DNA from 4 places in the Halobacillus sp. A1-3 genome. Region 1 is predicted to be linked to each of the others. Evidence: riboswitches for the same ligand, from Rfam matches in the RefSeq annotation. Region 1 holds a riboswitch; each other region holds the start of a gene.
The links. Region 1 has a riboswitch for thiamine pyrophosphate ahead of thiW (energy coupling factor transporter S component ThiW). Riboswitches for the same ligand answer to the same signal wherever they lie in the genome.
Positions count from the first base shown of each region.

Region 1 (3,127 bases):
TTTTCAGGTCTGCCTGAACCCCAGCTCCACCACTTGGGTCTGTCCCGGCAATCGTTAACGCACAAGAGACTTGATTCATTTTGTAGTCACCCCCGCAGTCGGCCACTCTTCACAGGTCAGGGACATTTCCCAGAACAACCATTCCAATTGACAACTCTTTCTAAAAGCTTCCTTCATTTTTTGCTGTTCAGATTCAGAAGCTTCAGCAGCAAGTGAATCTAATCTGGCACGTAAATGGTTCGTCAGCGTTTCGATTTCTCCATTTGCATAGAAGCTGATCCAAGGGTGAAAAGGGTGATTTTCTGTCGGCTGATATTGCTTCATAAGTGTGTGTCCAATTTCAAGGTAAGTCCACGGACATGGAAGCAAGGCGGCTAGTATCTCTCCTAAACTGCCTTGATTGGCATGAAAGATCATATGCTTGATATAGTGATCCGCAGTCGGTGGAAGTGGATACCCTTGTAGCTCTTCATAGCGCACTCCAATGTGTTCACAGAAATTATGGTGCGGATGGACTTCACTATGAAGAACAAAGCTGACTTGATCGTTAAAAAACTCGATATCTTCACGCTTCGAAGACTTGGACATAGCAATGCCATAGACGTGCATGAACGCATTCAAGTACTCGTAATCCGCTTTGATGTAATGGGCTATGGATTCAGGTGGAACAACACCTTCTCCGATTCCTTTAACAAATGGATGTGTGAAAATCTCTTCAAAAATATCGTTATTTTCTTCTCTTAACAACTCTGTAAATGTCATGGAAATAAGCCTCCTAATGATTTGGAAGCCACTAGAGGGGAAAATAGATGTGGATACTGACTACTTCCCTCCGCTGGTACTAACCAGATCAGGTTCTGAGGGACAAAGGATGACCTTTTCTCAGCGAACACTCGCGCCCCTAGTAGATTCCGTGTATTATGATGGTAAAAGTAAATGTTTCTGATTGACTCGTGAGACGACTACCCAGCCGAGCATCGCACCTGCTATACTGCTGACAAGAAAAGGTGGGAGAAAAGCGAAAGCCCCTGCTGTACTCCCCATTAACACTTGGGCATAAGGAACAGCAAACAGAGCTCCGATTACACCTGTTCCAATGACTTCACCAACAACGGCAAAGATTTTTTTCCTAAAGGTTTTGTAAAACAACCCCGCCATAAATGCACCAATCATTCCCCCAGGAAAAGCGAGCAGTGTACCTAACCCTAGAAGCACTCGCAATAATCCAATCGTAAAGGCAATGACCACTGCCGGGATGGGACCTAGAGTGACCGCAGCCATAACGTTGACTGCATGCTGGACGGGATATGCTTTAGCAATCCCAGCTGGAAACCACAACAATTGCGAACCAAGCGTACCAATAGCTACAAAAACGGCCATCGTTGTAAGCAACCTTGTACTGTTCATCGTTATACCTCCCTTCTTAAAGGGAAGCTATAAAAAAAGTCAGATCCTGGTGAGGACCTGACTTTGAATGGGTATATAGTAAATAGACGTATCGTCCAACTACTTCCCTCCGCTGGTATTAACCAGATCAGGTCCATAAGAGTCAGAAAGCATCATGCTTTCTTCTCAGCCCATTCAGGCTCCCCTAGTAGTAAATGAATTGGTATTCGCTTGGATGATTTCAGCATAACAGAGTTGTTATTTTTTGTCACCCGTAAACAAAAACCGATAAGCTTTTTTGAAAAGGAGCGATCATTTTGAAAGCATGGTGGATCATTAGCATGGTATGTCTACTCACTTTGATAGGCTGCTCAACAGATACAACGAGCTCCACTAATGGCGGGGAAGATTCGAAATCATCCAGTACGAGCGATTCCGATGAAAATCTTCCTCCCGACATCACTGGCTATGTAATGGAACAGGAAGACGACCGAATTCTTGTCGTTGACTCGGTGGATCCTGACTCTGAAGGGAATCCTAGAGCCATGTGGGTTTCAGGAATTTCAGGTGATTCCTTTATTGGTAAGCAAGTGGAGGTTTGGACCCAAGGTGATATACAGGAATCTTATCCTGAACAGGCAGCTGCGGATCACGTCTCTGTTTTGGAAATGAGTGCAGTGGAAGGGGCAGACCTGGAAGCCTACGAGGCCCTGTCCAATGCCCTGAAGGACCTGTCTACCCAGGATATTTTATCTGTAAAAATGCTGTCTTTTGATATCGATTCAGACGAATGGCTTGTTCAATTGTCTAAAGTTGGCACAGGCAATGGAGAAGTAGAAAAGTTTATCCCTGACTCAAAATAAAACCTTTAAGAGCGTTTCAGCTTACTGAAACGCTCATTCTTCTACTTTTTTCAACATCCATAATCGCACGCTCAACTCTAAAAGGAATAGATCATCAGCATCTAATAAGGAAAGGCCAGTCAATTGTTCAATATTTCGGAGTCGATGTAACAACGATTGACGATGTAAATTTAAGGCCCGAGCTGTTTGGCTGACGTTGCTGTTGTATTTGTTGTAGACAATGAAGGTATGAATCAAATCGGTCTGTCTTTTCTCATCGTATTGAATCAATTTCTCCAGCGTCTCTTCTACAATATTTTCTATCTCTCTTTCGTGGGACAAGGCCATAAGTAGTCGGTTCATTCTCGTATCACTAAAAAAAGTCCTGTCACCATCCTCGTGCTGCTGGCGGCCGATTTTTAATGCAGCCTTTGCCTCCTCATAGCTTTGGTGGAAAGTGTAGTCTTTTTCTTTCGGGCAAGAAATCCCCCAGCTTATCGTAATGCCAGCTAGTAATTCATTCAACCTTCTCTCGACTAAATCAAGGAATTGATTCGCCGTTTTTGAATACGTACTAGCGTCGGCATCAAGATAAACTATGACCTCTCCTTCATCAAAAGTCGTCATCGTATCCCGCTTCAATACATCTCCCGCGTGAGTGACCTCCTTTTGAATATAGTAATTTCGACTATGCATAGAAGAAGATTTCACACTATGATCGTCTGAAGCGATGTGATCATCGATTGCTTTCTTAAAACGAATATCTCCCACGAGACATATATAGGATTTATCAAGATCATACCCTAATAGCTGAGCTTTGGATAAGAGGGATTTATCAATCTCTATGTTCGTTTTAGCAAGATCAAGCAAGAAATTGTCCTTTAGCCTGATTTCTGTCA
Region 1 covers NZ_JBPCEO010000001.1:186,824-189,950, forward strand. The annotation lists gene thiD (bifunctional hydroxymethylpyrimidine kinase/phosphomethylpyrimidine kinase) at 1-79, opposite strand, end outside; gene tenA (thiaminase II) at 76-762, opposite strand; TPP riboswitch at 811-913, opposite strand; gene thiW (energy coupling factor transporter S component ThiW) at 919-1,407, opposite strand; TPP riboswitch at 1,495-1,603, opposite strand; gene ACRYKC_RS00880 (DUF3221 domain-containing protein) at 1,704-2,249, shown strand; gene ACRYKC_RS00885 (PucR family transcriptional regulator) at 2,283-3,127, opposite strand, start outside.

Region 2 (3,127 bases), on a different contig from region 1:
AACTGCCCAACGCAGTTTATAACCCTGAATCACCTTATGCTGATTATGTGAAAGCTCTCTGGAAAGCATTAAATCGTGAATCTCACGGAGACCCACAACAAGTAGCTACACTAATGACCAAACTTGCAGACAAAGATCGCATTCGAAAATTGCGTTATCCAATTGGCCCAGGAGTAAGGATGAACCTATTCTTAAAGAAGGTGCTTCCGTGGGCATGGTTAGAGAGAATGGTTTTAAAAAATCTGCTTTCCTGATTATATATCGATAAAGGAGAGAAATTTATGGAAATGACGAACGTCTTGAAAGGTGCAGATCCTATTTACTTCAAGGGAAATGAAGTCGGTATTCTAGTTTCCCACGGGTTTACTGGTACAACTCAAAGCATGAGGCCTCTTGCAGAAGCCTACGCAAGGGCTGGATACACCGTTTGTGCGCCACGACTGAAAGGTCACGGAACGACACCAGAAGATATGGAAAAATCGACAAAAGAGGACTGGATCGAGTCCATTGATGAGGGTTACCGCTGGTTGAAAGATCGGTGTGAGGTTATTTTTACTGTAGGACTCTCTATGGGAGGTACACTTGCGTTATATGTCGCCCAGAACTATCCGGATATTGAAGGCGTCATTCCGATTAATGCGGCGATTGATATTCCTGCGATGGAAAATACAGAAGCAATGGACGGTCCGTTCACTGATGCGATTGGTTCGGATATTAAGATGGAAGATGTAGAAGAGCTTGCTTATGAACGGACACCAGTTCGTTCCATTGACCAGCTTTTAGATTTAATGAGTCAGGTGAAAAGCCAGCTATCAAGCGTCCATTGTCCGATACTTGTGTTTGTTTCAGATGAAGATCACGTCGTTCCTCCGCATAACTCAGAGGTGATTTTTGATACTGTGTTTTCAGAACACAAAGAAATCGTCCATTTAGAAAACAGTTATCACGTAGCCACACTGGATAATGACCAGGATTTAATTATTGAGCGAAGTCTAGAATTCTTTCAAATGTACACGAAAACGAAATGATAAGCGAAAGCCCAACCGTTAGAATACCTTTATAAAGGGATTTCCCGGGCAATAAAAATCTTTGTATTCTCATTGTTTTTTTACTATAATAGAAGACAAATCAAGAAAAGTAAACGGTATAAAGCCTTCAAGGGGAGCCTTCCGGCTGAGAGTGAATGCGGTTCAGACCCTTCGAACCTGTCAGTTAGCACTGGCGTAGGGATGGTGGCTCTTTTGATGGTTGAGCAATGCTTAACGGGAACCTCCATCAGGAAGCTTCCCCTGGGTGTTGCTTTTTTTGTGTCTTTTATTAGGAGGCTCAATCGTGAGAAACCAACGTGTATTATTTCTAGTGGAAATGGCAATCTTTTCTGCTTTAGCCATTTTACTTGATATCATTCCTTTTTTATCGTTTAAACTATGGGCGCAGGGCGGATCTGTCTCATTTGCAATGGTGCCCGTCTTTATCATGGCATTTCGCTGGGGAGTAAAAGGAGGAATGACGACAGGACTTTTATTCGGGATTTATCAAATACTAACGGGTGCTTATATCATCACGCCGTTGCAGACGGTTCTCGATTATCTGGTCGCTTTTTCTGTCATCGGTTTAGCTGGGGTTGTGGCACAACCACTCTGGAAAGCTATCTCTTCGAATGAAAAAGGTTCTTTGATTTTTTGGGTGACTGTCGGATGTTTTATCGGAAGCTTACTCCGCTTTTTGGGGCACTTTATTGCTGGAATAGTCTTTTACGGAGAATTCGCTCCAGAAGGTCAGCCCGTATGGTTGTACTCCCTTATTTATAACGGGGGGTACATGCTGCCGGCTTTTGTCCTGAGCGCGATGATTGTAGCCCTGCTTTTTGTTCAACGCCCACAATTAGTAATAAAGTAAGATAAAACCCTCGTTTTATATAAAAACGAGGGTTTTTTTAGGTATTAGGTTTGATTTCTATTTTTTTAGTGAAAATAGTACTGCACCCTATAAAAAAGGCGGACTGACTAATGAAGAGATTTTTGAAGAAACGGATGCGGAAAAGAAGAAATAAGTTAAGACAAATTCATAAGAGCAAAATTTTCTGGACCATCATCATATTTATCCTCGTTAATACCTTCATGATTGCCTATCATACCTCGTGGAAGCCATTGCCTGAAGGAATATCTTATCAAGGAGAAACCCATTCGATGAAAGATATCGAATTTTTTTATGATTTAACGTACGAGAATAAAGACGGAGAGACGGTACATGAACGTCAAATCTTTCAGGAGTTAGGGCGGACGATTTCTGAGGCAGAAGATTTTATTGTAGCGGATATGTTCTTATTTAATGGCTATACAAACGGAAAAAATGAGTTTCCTCCGATTTCGGATAACCTTGTTGATCAAATTGTCCAGCAAAAAGAAAAACATCCTGACCTAAAAGTTGTTTTCATTACTGATCGGATCAATACCATTTATGGATCGTACGAATCAGAGACCATCCGCCGCTTAGAAGACGCTGGAGTGGACGTTGTACTCACGAATCTAAATAAGCTCCGTGATTCCAACCCTCTTTATTCAAGCGTATGGCGCTTGTTCTTTTCCTGGATGGGAACCGAAGGGCAGGGCTGGATTGGTAACCCAATCGCAAAAGAAGCACCAGATGTCACCTTAAGGTCGTACATGAAGTTATTGAACATTAAAGCGAATCACCGTAAGCTGTTGGTCACGGAGGATTCTGCCATTGTTCAAACTGCAAACCCACACGATGCAAGCGGCTATCATGAGAATGTAGCATTCAAAATGAAAGGCCCAATCATTAAGGATATATTAGAAGCAGAAGAAGCAGTGGTCAATTATTCAGGAGAAGCTGATTTTCCTGAATATGAAGACATGTCTTTTGAAAAACAAGAGGGAAATTTACAAACTCAATTTGTGACGGAAGGAAAGATCTATCGCTCCATTCTTGATGAACTTAAAAAAGCAGGAGAAGGCGATAATGTTTGGCTAGGCATGTATTACTTGGGTGACCGGAAAGTGATTGACCAGCTTGATAAAGCGGCTGATCGCGGGGCTGTAGTCAATATAATCATGGATCCGAATAAGAAAGCCTTTGGGCACCAAAAACCTGGCCTGCCTAACTT
Region 2 covers NZ_JBPCEO010000002.1:191,850-194,976, reverse strand. The annotation lists gene ACRYKC_RS03725 (SDR family oxidoreductase) at 1-254, shown strand, start outside; gene ACRYKC_RS03720 (alpha/beta hydrolase) at 282-1,028, shown strand; TPP riboswitch at 1,149-1,247, shown strand; gene thiT (energy-coupled thiamine transporter ThiT) at 1,333-1,899, shown strand; gene ACRYKC_RS03710 (phospholipase D family protein) at 2,010-3,127, shown strand, end outside.
Region 2: it holds a riboswitch for thiamine pyrophosphate, as region 1 does, so the genes downstream of both, thiT (energy-coupled thiamine transporter ThiT) here and thiW (energy coupling factor transporter S component ThiW) in region 1, are expected to answer to the same signal.

Region 3 (3,127 bases), on a different contig from region 1:
TCGTTGTTAGATAGGTTTTTGCCTGAGTGGTTTTAAGTAATTTGAATTGGATGGTTTCCGTTCCCATTGGTGGAAGTAGGAGGTCCGGGAAATGGCTCGCTTTCCGTGGGCATGCGCTGAGCCTCCTCGAGCTAGCGCTCTCCGGGGTCTCCCCTGTCATGATCATCCCACAGGAGGCTCACCATTTCCCAGACCTCCTTGCGAGTGTTCAGAATAACGAAAACGCCCTGGAAGGGAGTAATAATCGATTTCTTTACCTTAATTTTCAGATTGAATGGATTCTTGCAAAAACCTTTTGATAGACTTTTTCACTTTCATTTGCAGGTAACTCTGATTGATAGAAATCCCTTACTTCCGTTTTATTAAACCCTACTAGATACTGAATAATCGTGCTGGTGTTGAATGGAGCCTGTTCATCTCCCTTATTGAGTAACGGGCCCAAGAAATCTAATTCTTCAGAACCAGGAGGCTTGCGAAATGAAGGACGTTTCAACACTTAGATTTAACAAAGGTTTTCCATTAAGCATGAACGTGATTCAATTGTTCTCCTAAATATTTCGCAAGCTCAAGCATTCCATAAACTCCAGCTTTTGCTTCAGCGTCTGAATTATAATTGGTGTTTGTGTTCACATCATAAGAATAAAGGTTTCCATCCTTATCCTGAATTGCTTCGATAGCGGCAACATCGATGTTATTTTCTTTCAAAAATGCTTCATATTGATCGATGATTTCTGGACGATAGTTTTCAAGGATTTCAAACTTTGCCTTAGGTTCTTCAGCTTCACTATCGGTCGGGCAGTAGAGATCTTCTATTGTGCAAGCATCTGCCGGGCATAATTCAAAGCCTTCAGATGTATCAACTTTCACTCCGTAAACGAATTTCCCTCCGACAAATTCATGACGGATGATAAAAGGTTCCGGCGCCTCAATATACTGCTGTAGCAAAGTAATACCATCAACAGGCTCTTCGAACGACGGACCTTCCAAATATTCCTTCAGGGCATTCTTCGAGTGAAACAATTGCACCCCCTGCCCTTTTCCAGCGCGGTTATGCTTTGTTATAAACGAATCCAAATTCAATTGGTCTGCTGCTTTCAAAATATTATTTCTACCAACAGCTGTGATGGTTTTTGGTGTTTGAATTCCAGATTGATTCAAAGCCATATATTGATTTACTTTACTTACTTCCAGCCTTAGCGCACGACTGCCGTTAATCACCGTTCTTCCATGGCGTTCAAGCCATGCTATGACGGCCTCTGTAAATTCAGGGGCAAAACGATGATCCCGGGTATGTGAAGAAGCACTTATTCGATTGTAAAAGACCCCTTCCGGAGGTTCACTCGTTAAATCAAGCGTTCCTTCATCCAGATGCCATAGCTCATAAGGCAGTTCAAGCTCCTCTAATCGCTCAGTCAAATGGCCGGTCCATTCGTCATTCTCGTGAAGTACATAAATTTTGCTCATTGATCCGACTCCTTTTCGCAGATGTTTCTTCTATTCTAACACATAAAACCTATTGAAATACTAGGAATAAGCTTTTAATAGTGCTTGATTAATCTATGAAACTGTGGCAAAGTGAAACTATAATCTACTTGTTCATCAACTTCATAGGTTTAATGTAGGGGGACCAGTGTAGCTGGTTGAGATTGTATCCTTTTTGATACTGACCCTTAGAACCTGATCTGGTTTATACCAGCGTAGGGAACATCTGAAACGAGTTCATTATCGTTATAGATATGCACCCTGGGTATGGTACAGGGTGCTTTTTATATGCCCTATTCCATATTCATAGGTTCTCCCTTTTGACCAGTAGTGATGAACTCAAATGGAGGGAATCTTATGAAAAAGTTATTCATGCTTGTATTGCTTGTTATTCTGCTTGGCGCATGTTCTAGCGACAATGAAGCAAGTTCAGAATCAAGCAGTGAACAGAAAGAAACTAAAGATATCAAGCTTGTACTGGATTGGACGCCGAATACCAATCATACAGGCTTATATGTCGCAAAAGCAGAAGGCTACTTCGAAAAAGAAGGGCTAAATGTTGAAATTATGTTACCAGGAGAAGCGGGCGCAGACCAGCTTGTCGCTTCAGGAAAAGCCGACTTCGGAATCAGTGCCCAGGAGACTCTGACGGAAGCGCGAGTGCAAGGAATTCCGATCGTCTCTATCGGAGCGATTATTCAGCATAATACTTCAGGTTTCGCTTCACCAAAGGAAAAGAACATCACCTCTCCAGCTGATTACGAAGGGAAAACGTATGGTGGCTGGGGTGCTCCAGTTGAGAAAGCTGTTCTTTCTTCTTTGATGCAGAAGGAAAATGCAAATGTGGAAGAAGTCGAAATTGTTAATATGGGGAACTCTGATTTCTTTACCGCTGTCGAACGTGACATTGATTTTGCCTGGATTTATTATGGATGGACTGGTGTCGAAGCCGAACTTCGCGGAGAAGAACTGAATATGCAGTACTTAACCGACTACTCGGATAAACTTGATTATTACACACCTGTTTTGACAGCAAATGAGAAAACAATAAATAATGATCCTGAAACGGTGGAAGCATTCATGGCAGCCGTTTCTAAAGGGTATGAGTATGCGATCGATCAACCTGAAAAAGCTGCCGATATCCTTATAGAGGCCGTTCCAGACCTTGACCCCGAACTTGTGAAAGCGAGTCAAAAATGGCTGTCCCCTAAATACCAGGACGATGCTAAGCAATGGGGAATCCAAGACTTAGAAGTATGGGAAAACTATGCGGCGTGGATGTACAGTCACGATTTACTAGATAAAAAACTAGAAGCGGAAAAAGCATTTACGAACGAATTCTTACCGGATGAGGAGGAAGAATGATGGCGAATTCTCTTGTGAGCATCCAAATTTTACCAAAGACAAAAGGTGGAGAAGATGTCATTCCTTATGTGGATCATGCGATCTCCATCATTGATGCTTCAGGTTTGAAATACGAGGTCCATCCTTTGGAAACAACGATCGAAGGTGACCTTACTGAGATCCTTCCCCTGATAGAAAAGATCAATGAAGCCATGGTGGAGCGTGGATGTAAAAACGTCATCTCTCAAATTAAGATTTTCTATCAACCTCAGGGAGCATCGATGGATCAATTGACGGAGAA
Region 3 covers NZ_JBPCEO010000003.1:210,717-213,843, reverse strand. The annotation lists gene ACRYKC_RS06490 (ATP-grasp domain-containing protein) at 520-1,464, opposite strand; TPP riboswitch at 1,611-1,721, shown strand; gene ACRYKC_RS06485 (ABC transporter substrate-binding protein) at 1,840-2,847, shown strand; gene ACRYKC_RS06480 (thiamine-binding protein) at 2,847-3,127, shown strand, end outside.
Region 3: it holds a riboswitch for thiamine pyrophosphate, as region 1 does, so the genes downstream of both, ACRYKC_RS06485 (ABC transporter substrate-binding protein) here and thiW (energy coupling factor transporter S component ThiW) in region 1, are expected to answer to the same signal.

Region 4 (3,127 bases), on a different contig from region 1:
GAACTATCCTGCTGGAACTTATATCGTGGATATGAGTCAGGCAAAAGCAGGGCTTGCGAACACGATGCTATGGGATGGTGAAGATATTACTGATATTACACCGGCTATGTACGACATCTCCGCATGGAACTTACCTGAGCTATGGGGATTTGAAGCGGTCAAAGTCGATGCCAAAAGCTCGTTTAACGTGAAAGTACACGATGTGAAAAAAGTAACTGCGGACGGTGAATTGGTCGGTGATGGCCCTTATGTAATTCCAAACTCTTCTGTGAAAGCCGTCAATCTCGTCAATACACTCATAAATCATGGTTTTGATGTAAAAAAGGAAAAAGAGAATTTTTACGTGAATGCGAAGGAAACACCTGAATTAAGAAAACTGGTCGAGAAATCGGGCATTACTGTGAAGACAGAGGATGTGGCGAACGGTGAATCGCTGAATGCTCAAAAAGTGACCATCCTCAAAGATGGTGGCATCTACAAATCACAATCGCACGCAGGTACCTTGGCGGCTTTACAACGGTTAGGGTTTGATGTTGAAGAGATAACACCACAGCAGCTTGCAGCAGAAGGGCTCCGGGATACAGACGTTTTCTTTTTCAGCGGAACGTCCCGCATGATTTCATATAACAATATCCCTGCAAACGATGAATTTGGACTTGAAGATGAGAACGAATATAAAGCATTTAAACAAAACATCCAGTCCTTTGTAGAAGAAGGCGGCAAATATATTGCTGTAGGAACTGGTGCCTCTGAAGCAACGAAACAGCTTGGCTTAACAGATGTGACCGTAAATGAAGGCTATTCTAACAGCAATGGAATCGTAAGAGTTGACTATAGTTCGTCTCCACTAACCTCTGGATATGAGTCCACTGATTATGGGTTTGTCTATCAACCCGTATGGTATACAGACGTTGAATCGGTAAATGTTCACGCCTCATTCAACACGGATGATTTCTTTGTGGCTGGACACTGGGAAAACCGTGAGGGTGCACAAGGTAAGCCTGTAATCGTAAATGAAAAAGATCAAGACGTAACATTAATCGGACTTGAAGCAGGGTTCCGAGACCATACTGATTACTTATTCCGCCTGTTCTCAAATGCGATTTTTACCAAATAAACAAACAGATTAGACCCATTAATTACCACCTCAGGTCATCCATAATTTGGAATATTTGAGGTGGTCTTCTTATATCATCGCGATACTGGATAAATTGTAGTCTATTGGTCCTAATTCTAAACATTTCCAGAAATTGTGTGGACGAAATATTAAAATTATTGTAGAGTAAAGTCAAACGCCAACTGAATAGTTCATTCACTAGGGGTGCCCTTGTTAAGGGCTGAGATCAAAGTAGAACTTTGAGACTCTTTGAACCTGAACTGGTTTAAACCAGCGGAGGAAAGTGACGAAGATAGGCTTTAGACACGTAACGTGTATTCTATAAGTAATGCCACTTTCCTCCGGGAGAGTGGCATTTTTTGTGCTCAAAAATAAAGGAAGTGTTGGAGTTGCAACTAATAACCGTAACCGATGGAAAAATGGGAGATATTCAACTGTTATCTACGATTCTGCTTATCTCACCATATGTAGATGGAATCATTCTGAGAGAAAAACAAAGAGCGCTGCCAGACTACCTCTCTCTCGTGAATCGTTTGATAGAGAGTGGGCTTCCAAAAGAAAAGCTGTATGTTCATAGGCATTATTCTTTCATGAAAGACACAGGGATTCGAAACCTTCACTTGCCGGAAAAAGGCTATTCGCTCAGAGAAGTTAGGAGTAATTTTCCACATGAAACTGTCGGGGTTTCCGTTCATTCTCTGGAGTCTGCTCATCAAGCTGAGAAGGAAGGGGCTGATTACGTAATATTTGGACATATCTATTCCACCAATAGTAAAAAAGGTGTGGCTCCACGAGGACTGGAACTGCTTCAAAGGATGACTTCTTCACTTAGAATTCCTGTCATAGCGATTGGGGGCATTCATAGCCACCAGATGAAAGAGTTAGCGGAGGCCGGCGCATCAGGTGCAGCAGTGATGTCAGGTATCTTCGGTGAAAAAGACCCACTTCAAGCTGTGAAAAAATATAAAAAGGAGGCTTTTATTTATGATCGATCACGTTGATACTCTCATCATCGGGGGAGGAATTATTGGTCATTCGATATCCTATTATTTGAATAAAAGTGGCGTATCAACATTAGTCGTTGAAAAGTCATCCAGTGGAAGTAAAGCGACAAGAGCTGCGGCGGGTATGCTCGGTGTTCATACGGAAAATAAAAAGGCAAGTGAATTTCATAAACTTTGCGAGTCAAGTCGGAATTTATATAAGGAATTATCGAAAGAGCTGCGAAACCTCACATCAATTGATATTGGTCTTTCTGAATATGGAATGCTAGAAATTGCTGTTGACTCAGAACATGAAAAAGAACTAGCTGCAAAAAAGGAAGAATTCCCTGACTTAGAGTGGATAACGGCCAATGAAGTAAAGGATCGTATTCCCTCTCTTATCAATAGTCGCGGGGCACTGTTAATGAGAGAAGATGGTCATGTTGAGCCTGCTAAAAGTTGTGAGGCGTTCAAGAGAGCTGCTTTTTTCTATGGAGGTAGATTAATAGAAAACAATACTGTACTTGGGATAGAAAAGGTGAAGGAAGGTTATCAAGTACAGCTGGAAACAGGAACTCTTATAGCTGAGAGAATAGTTGTGGCTTCAGGAGCTGACAGCGGACGCTGGTTTGAATCGACTGGGCTCGAAAATCCGATGGTCCCTACGAAAGGAGAATGTTTTTCTTTGTTTCCTGCCAGGCAGTATTTCAAAGAAACATTGTTCTTCCGTAATTTTTACCTTGTGCCTAAACTGGATGGTCGTTACCTCATAGGAGCCACTTCGATTTCCGGAGACAGTAGCACCACAACAACCGGCGGTGGATTAGCCAGCTTAATGAATGAAGTATTTTCTGTTCTCCCTGATCTTCAAAATGAACCTTTTCTAGGATGCTGGTCAGGCATCAGACCTGGTTCCGTAGATGGCTCGCCGATCATAGGTGAACATCCGAATCTTCCAGGTTTCTATTTTGCTACAGGGCATTACCGCAATGGAATCTTGCTTGCTCCAGTAACTGGACAGATGCTC
Region 4 covers NZ_JBPCEO010000011.1:58,375-61,501, reverse strand. The annotation lists gene ACRYKC_RS17775 (M14 family zinc carboxypeptidase) at 1-1,117, shown strand, start outside; TPP riboswitch at 1,308-1,416, shown strand; gene ACRYKC_RS17770 (thiamine phosphate synthase) at 1,507-2,118, shown strand; gene thiO (glycine oxidase ThiO) at 2,102-3,127, shown strand, end outside.
Region 4: it holds a riboswitch for thiamine pyrophosphate, as region 1 does, so the genes downstream of both, ACRYKC_RS17770 (thiamine phosphate synthase) here and thiW (energy coupling factor transporter S component ThiW) in region 1, are expected to answer to the same signal.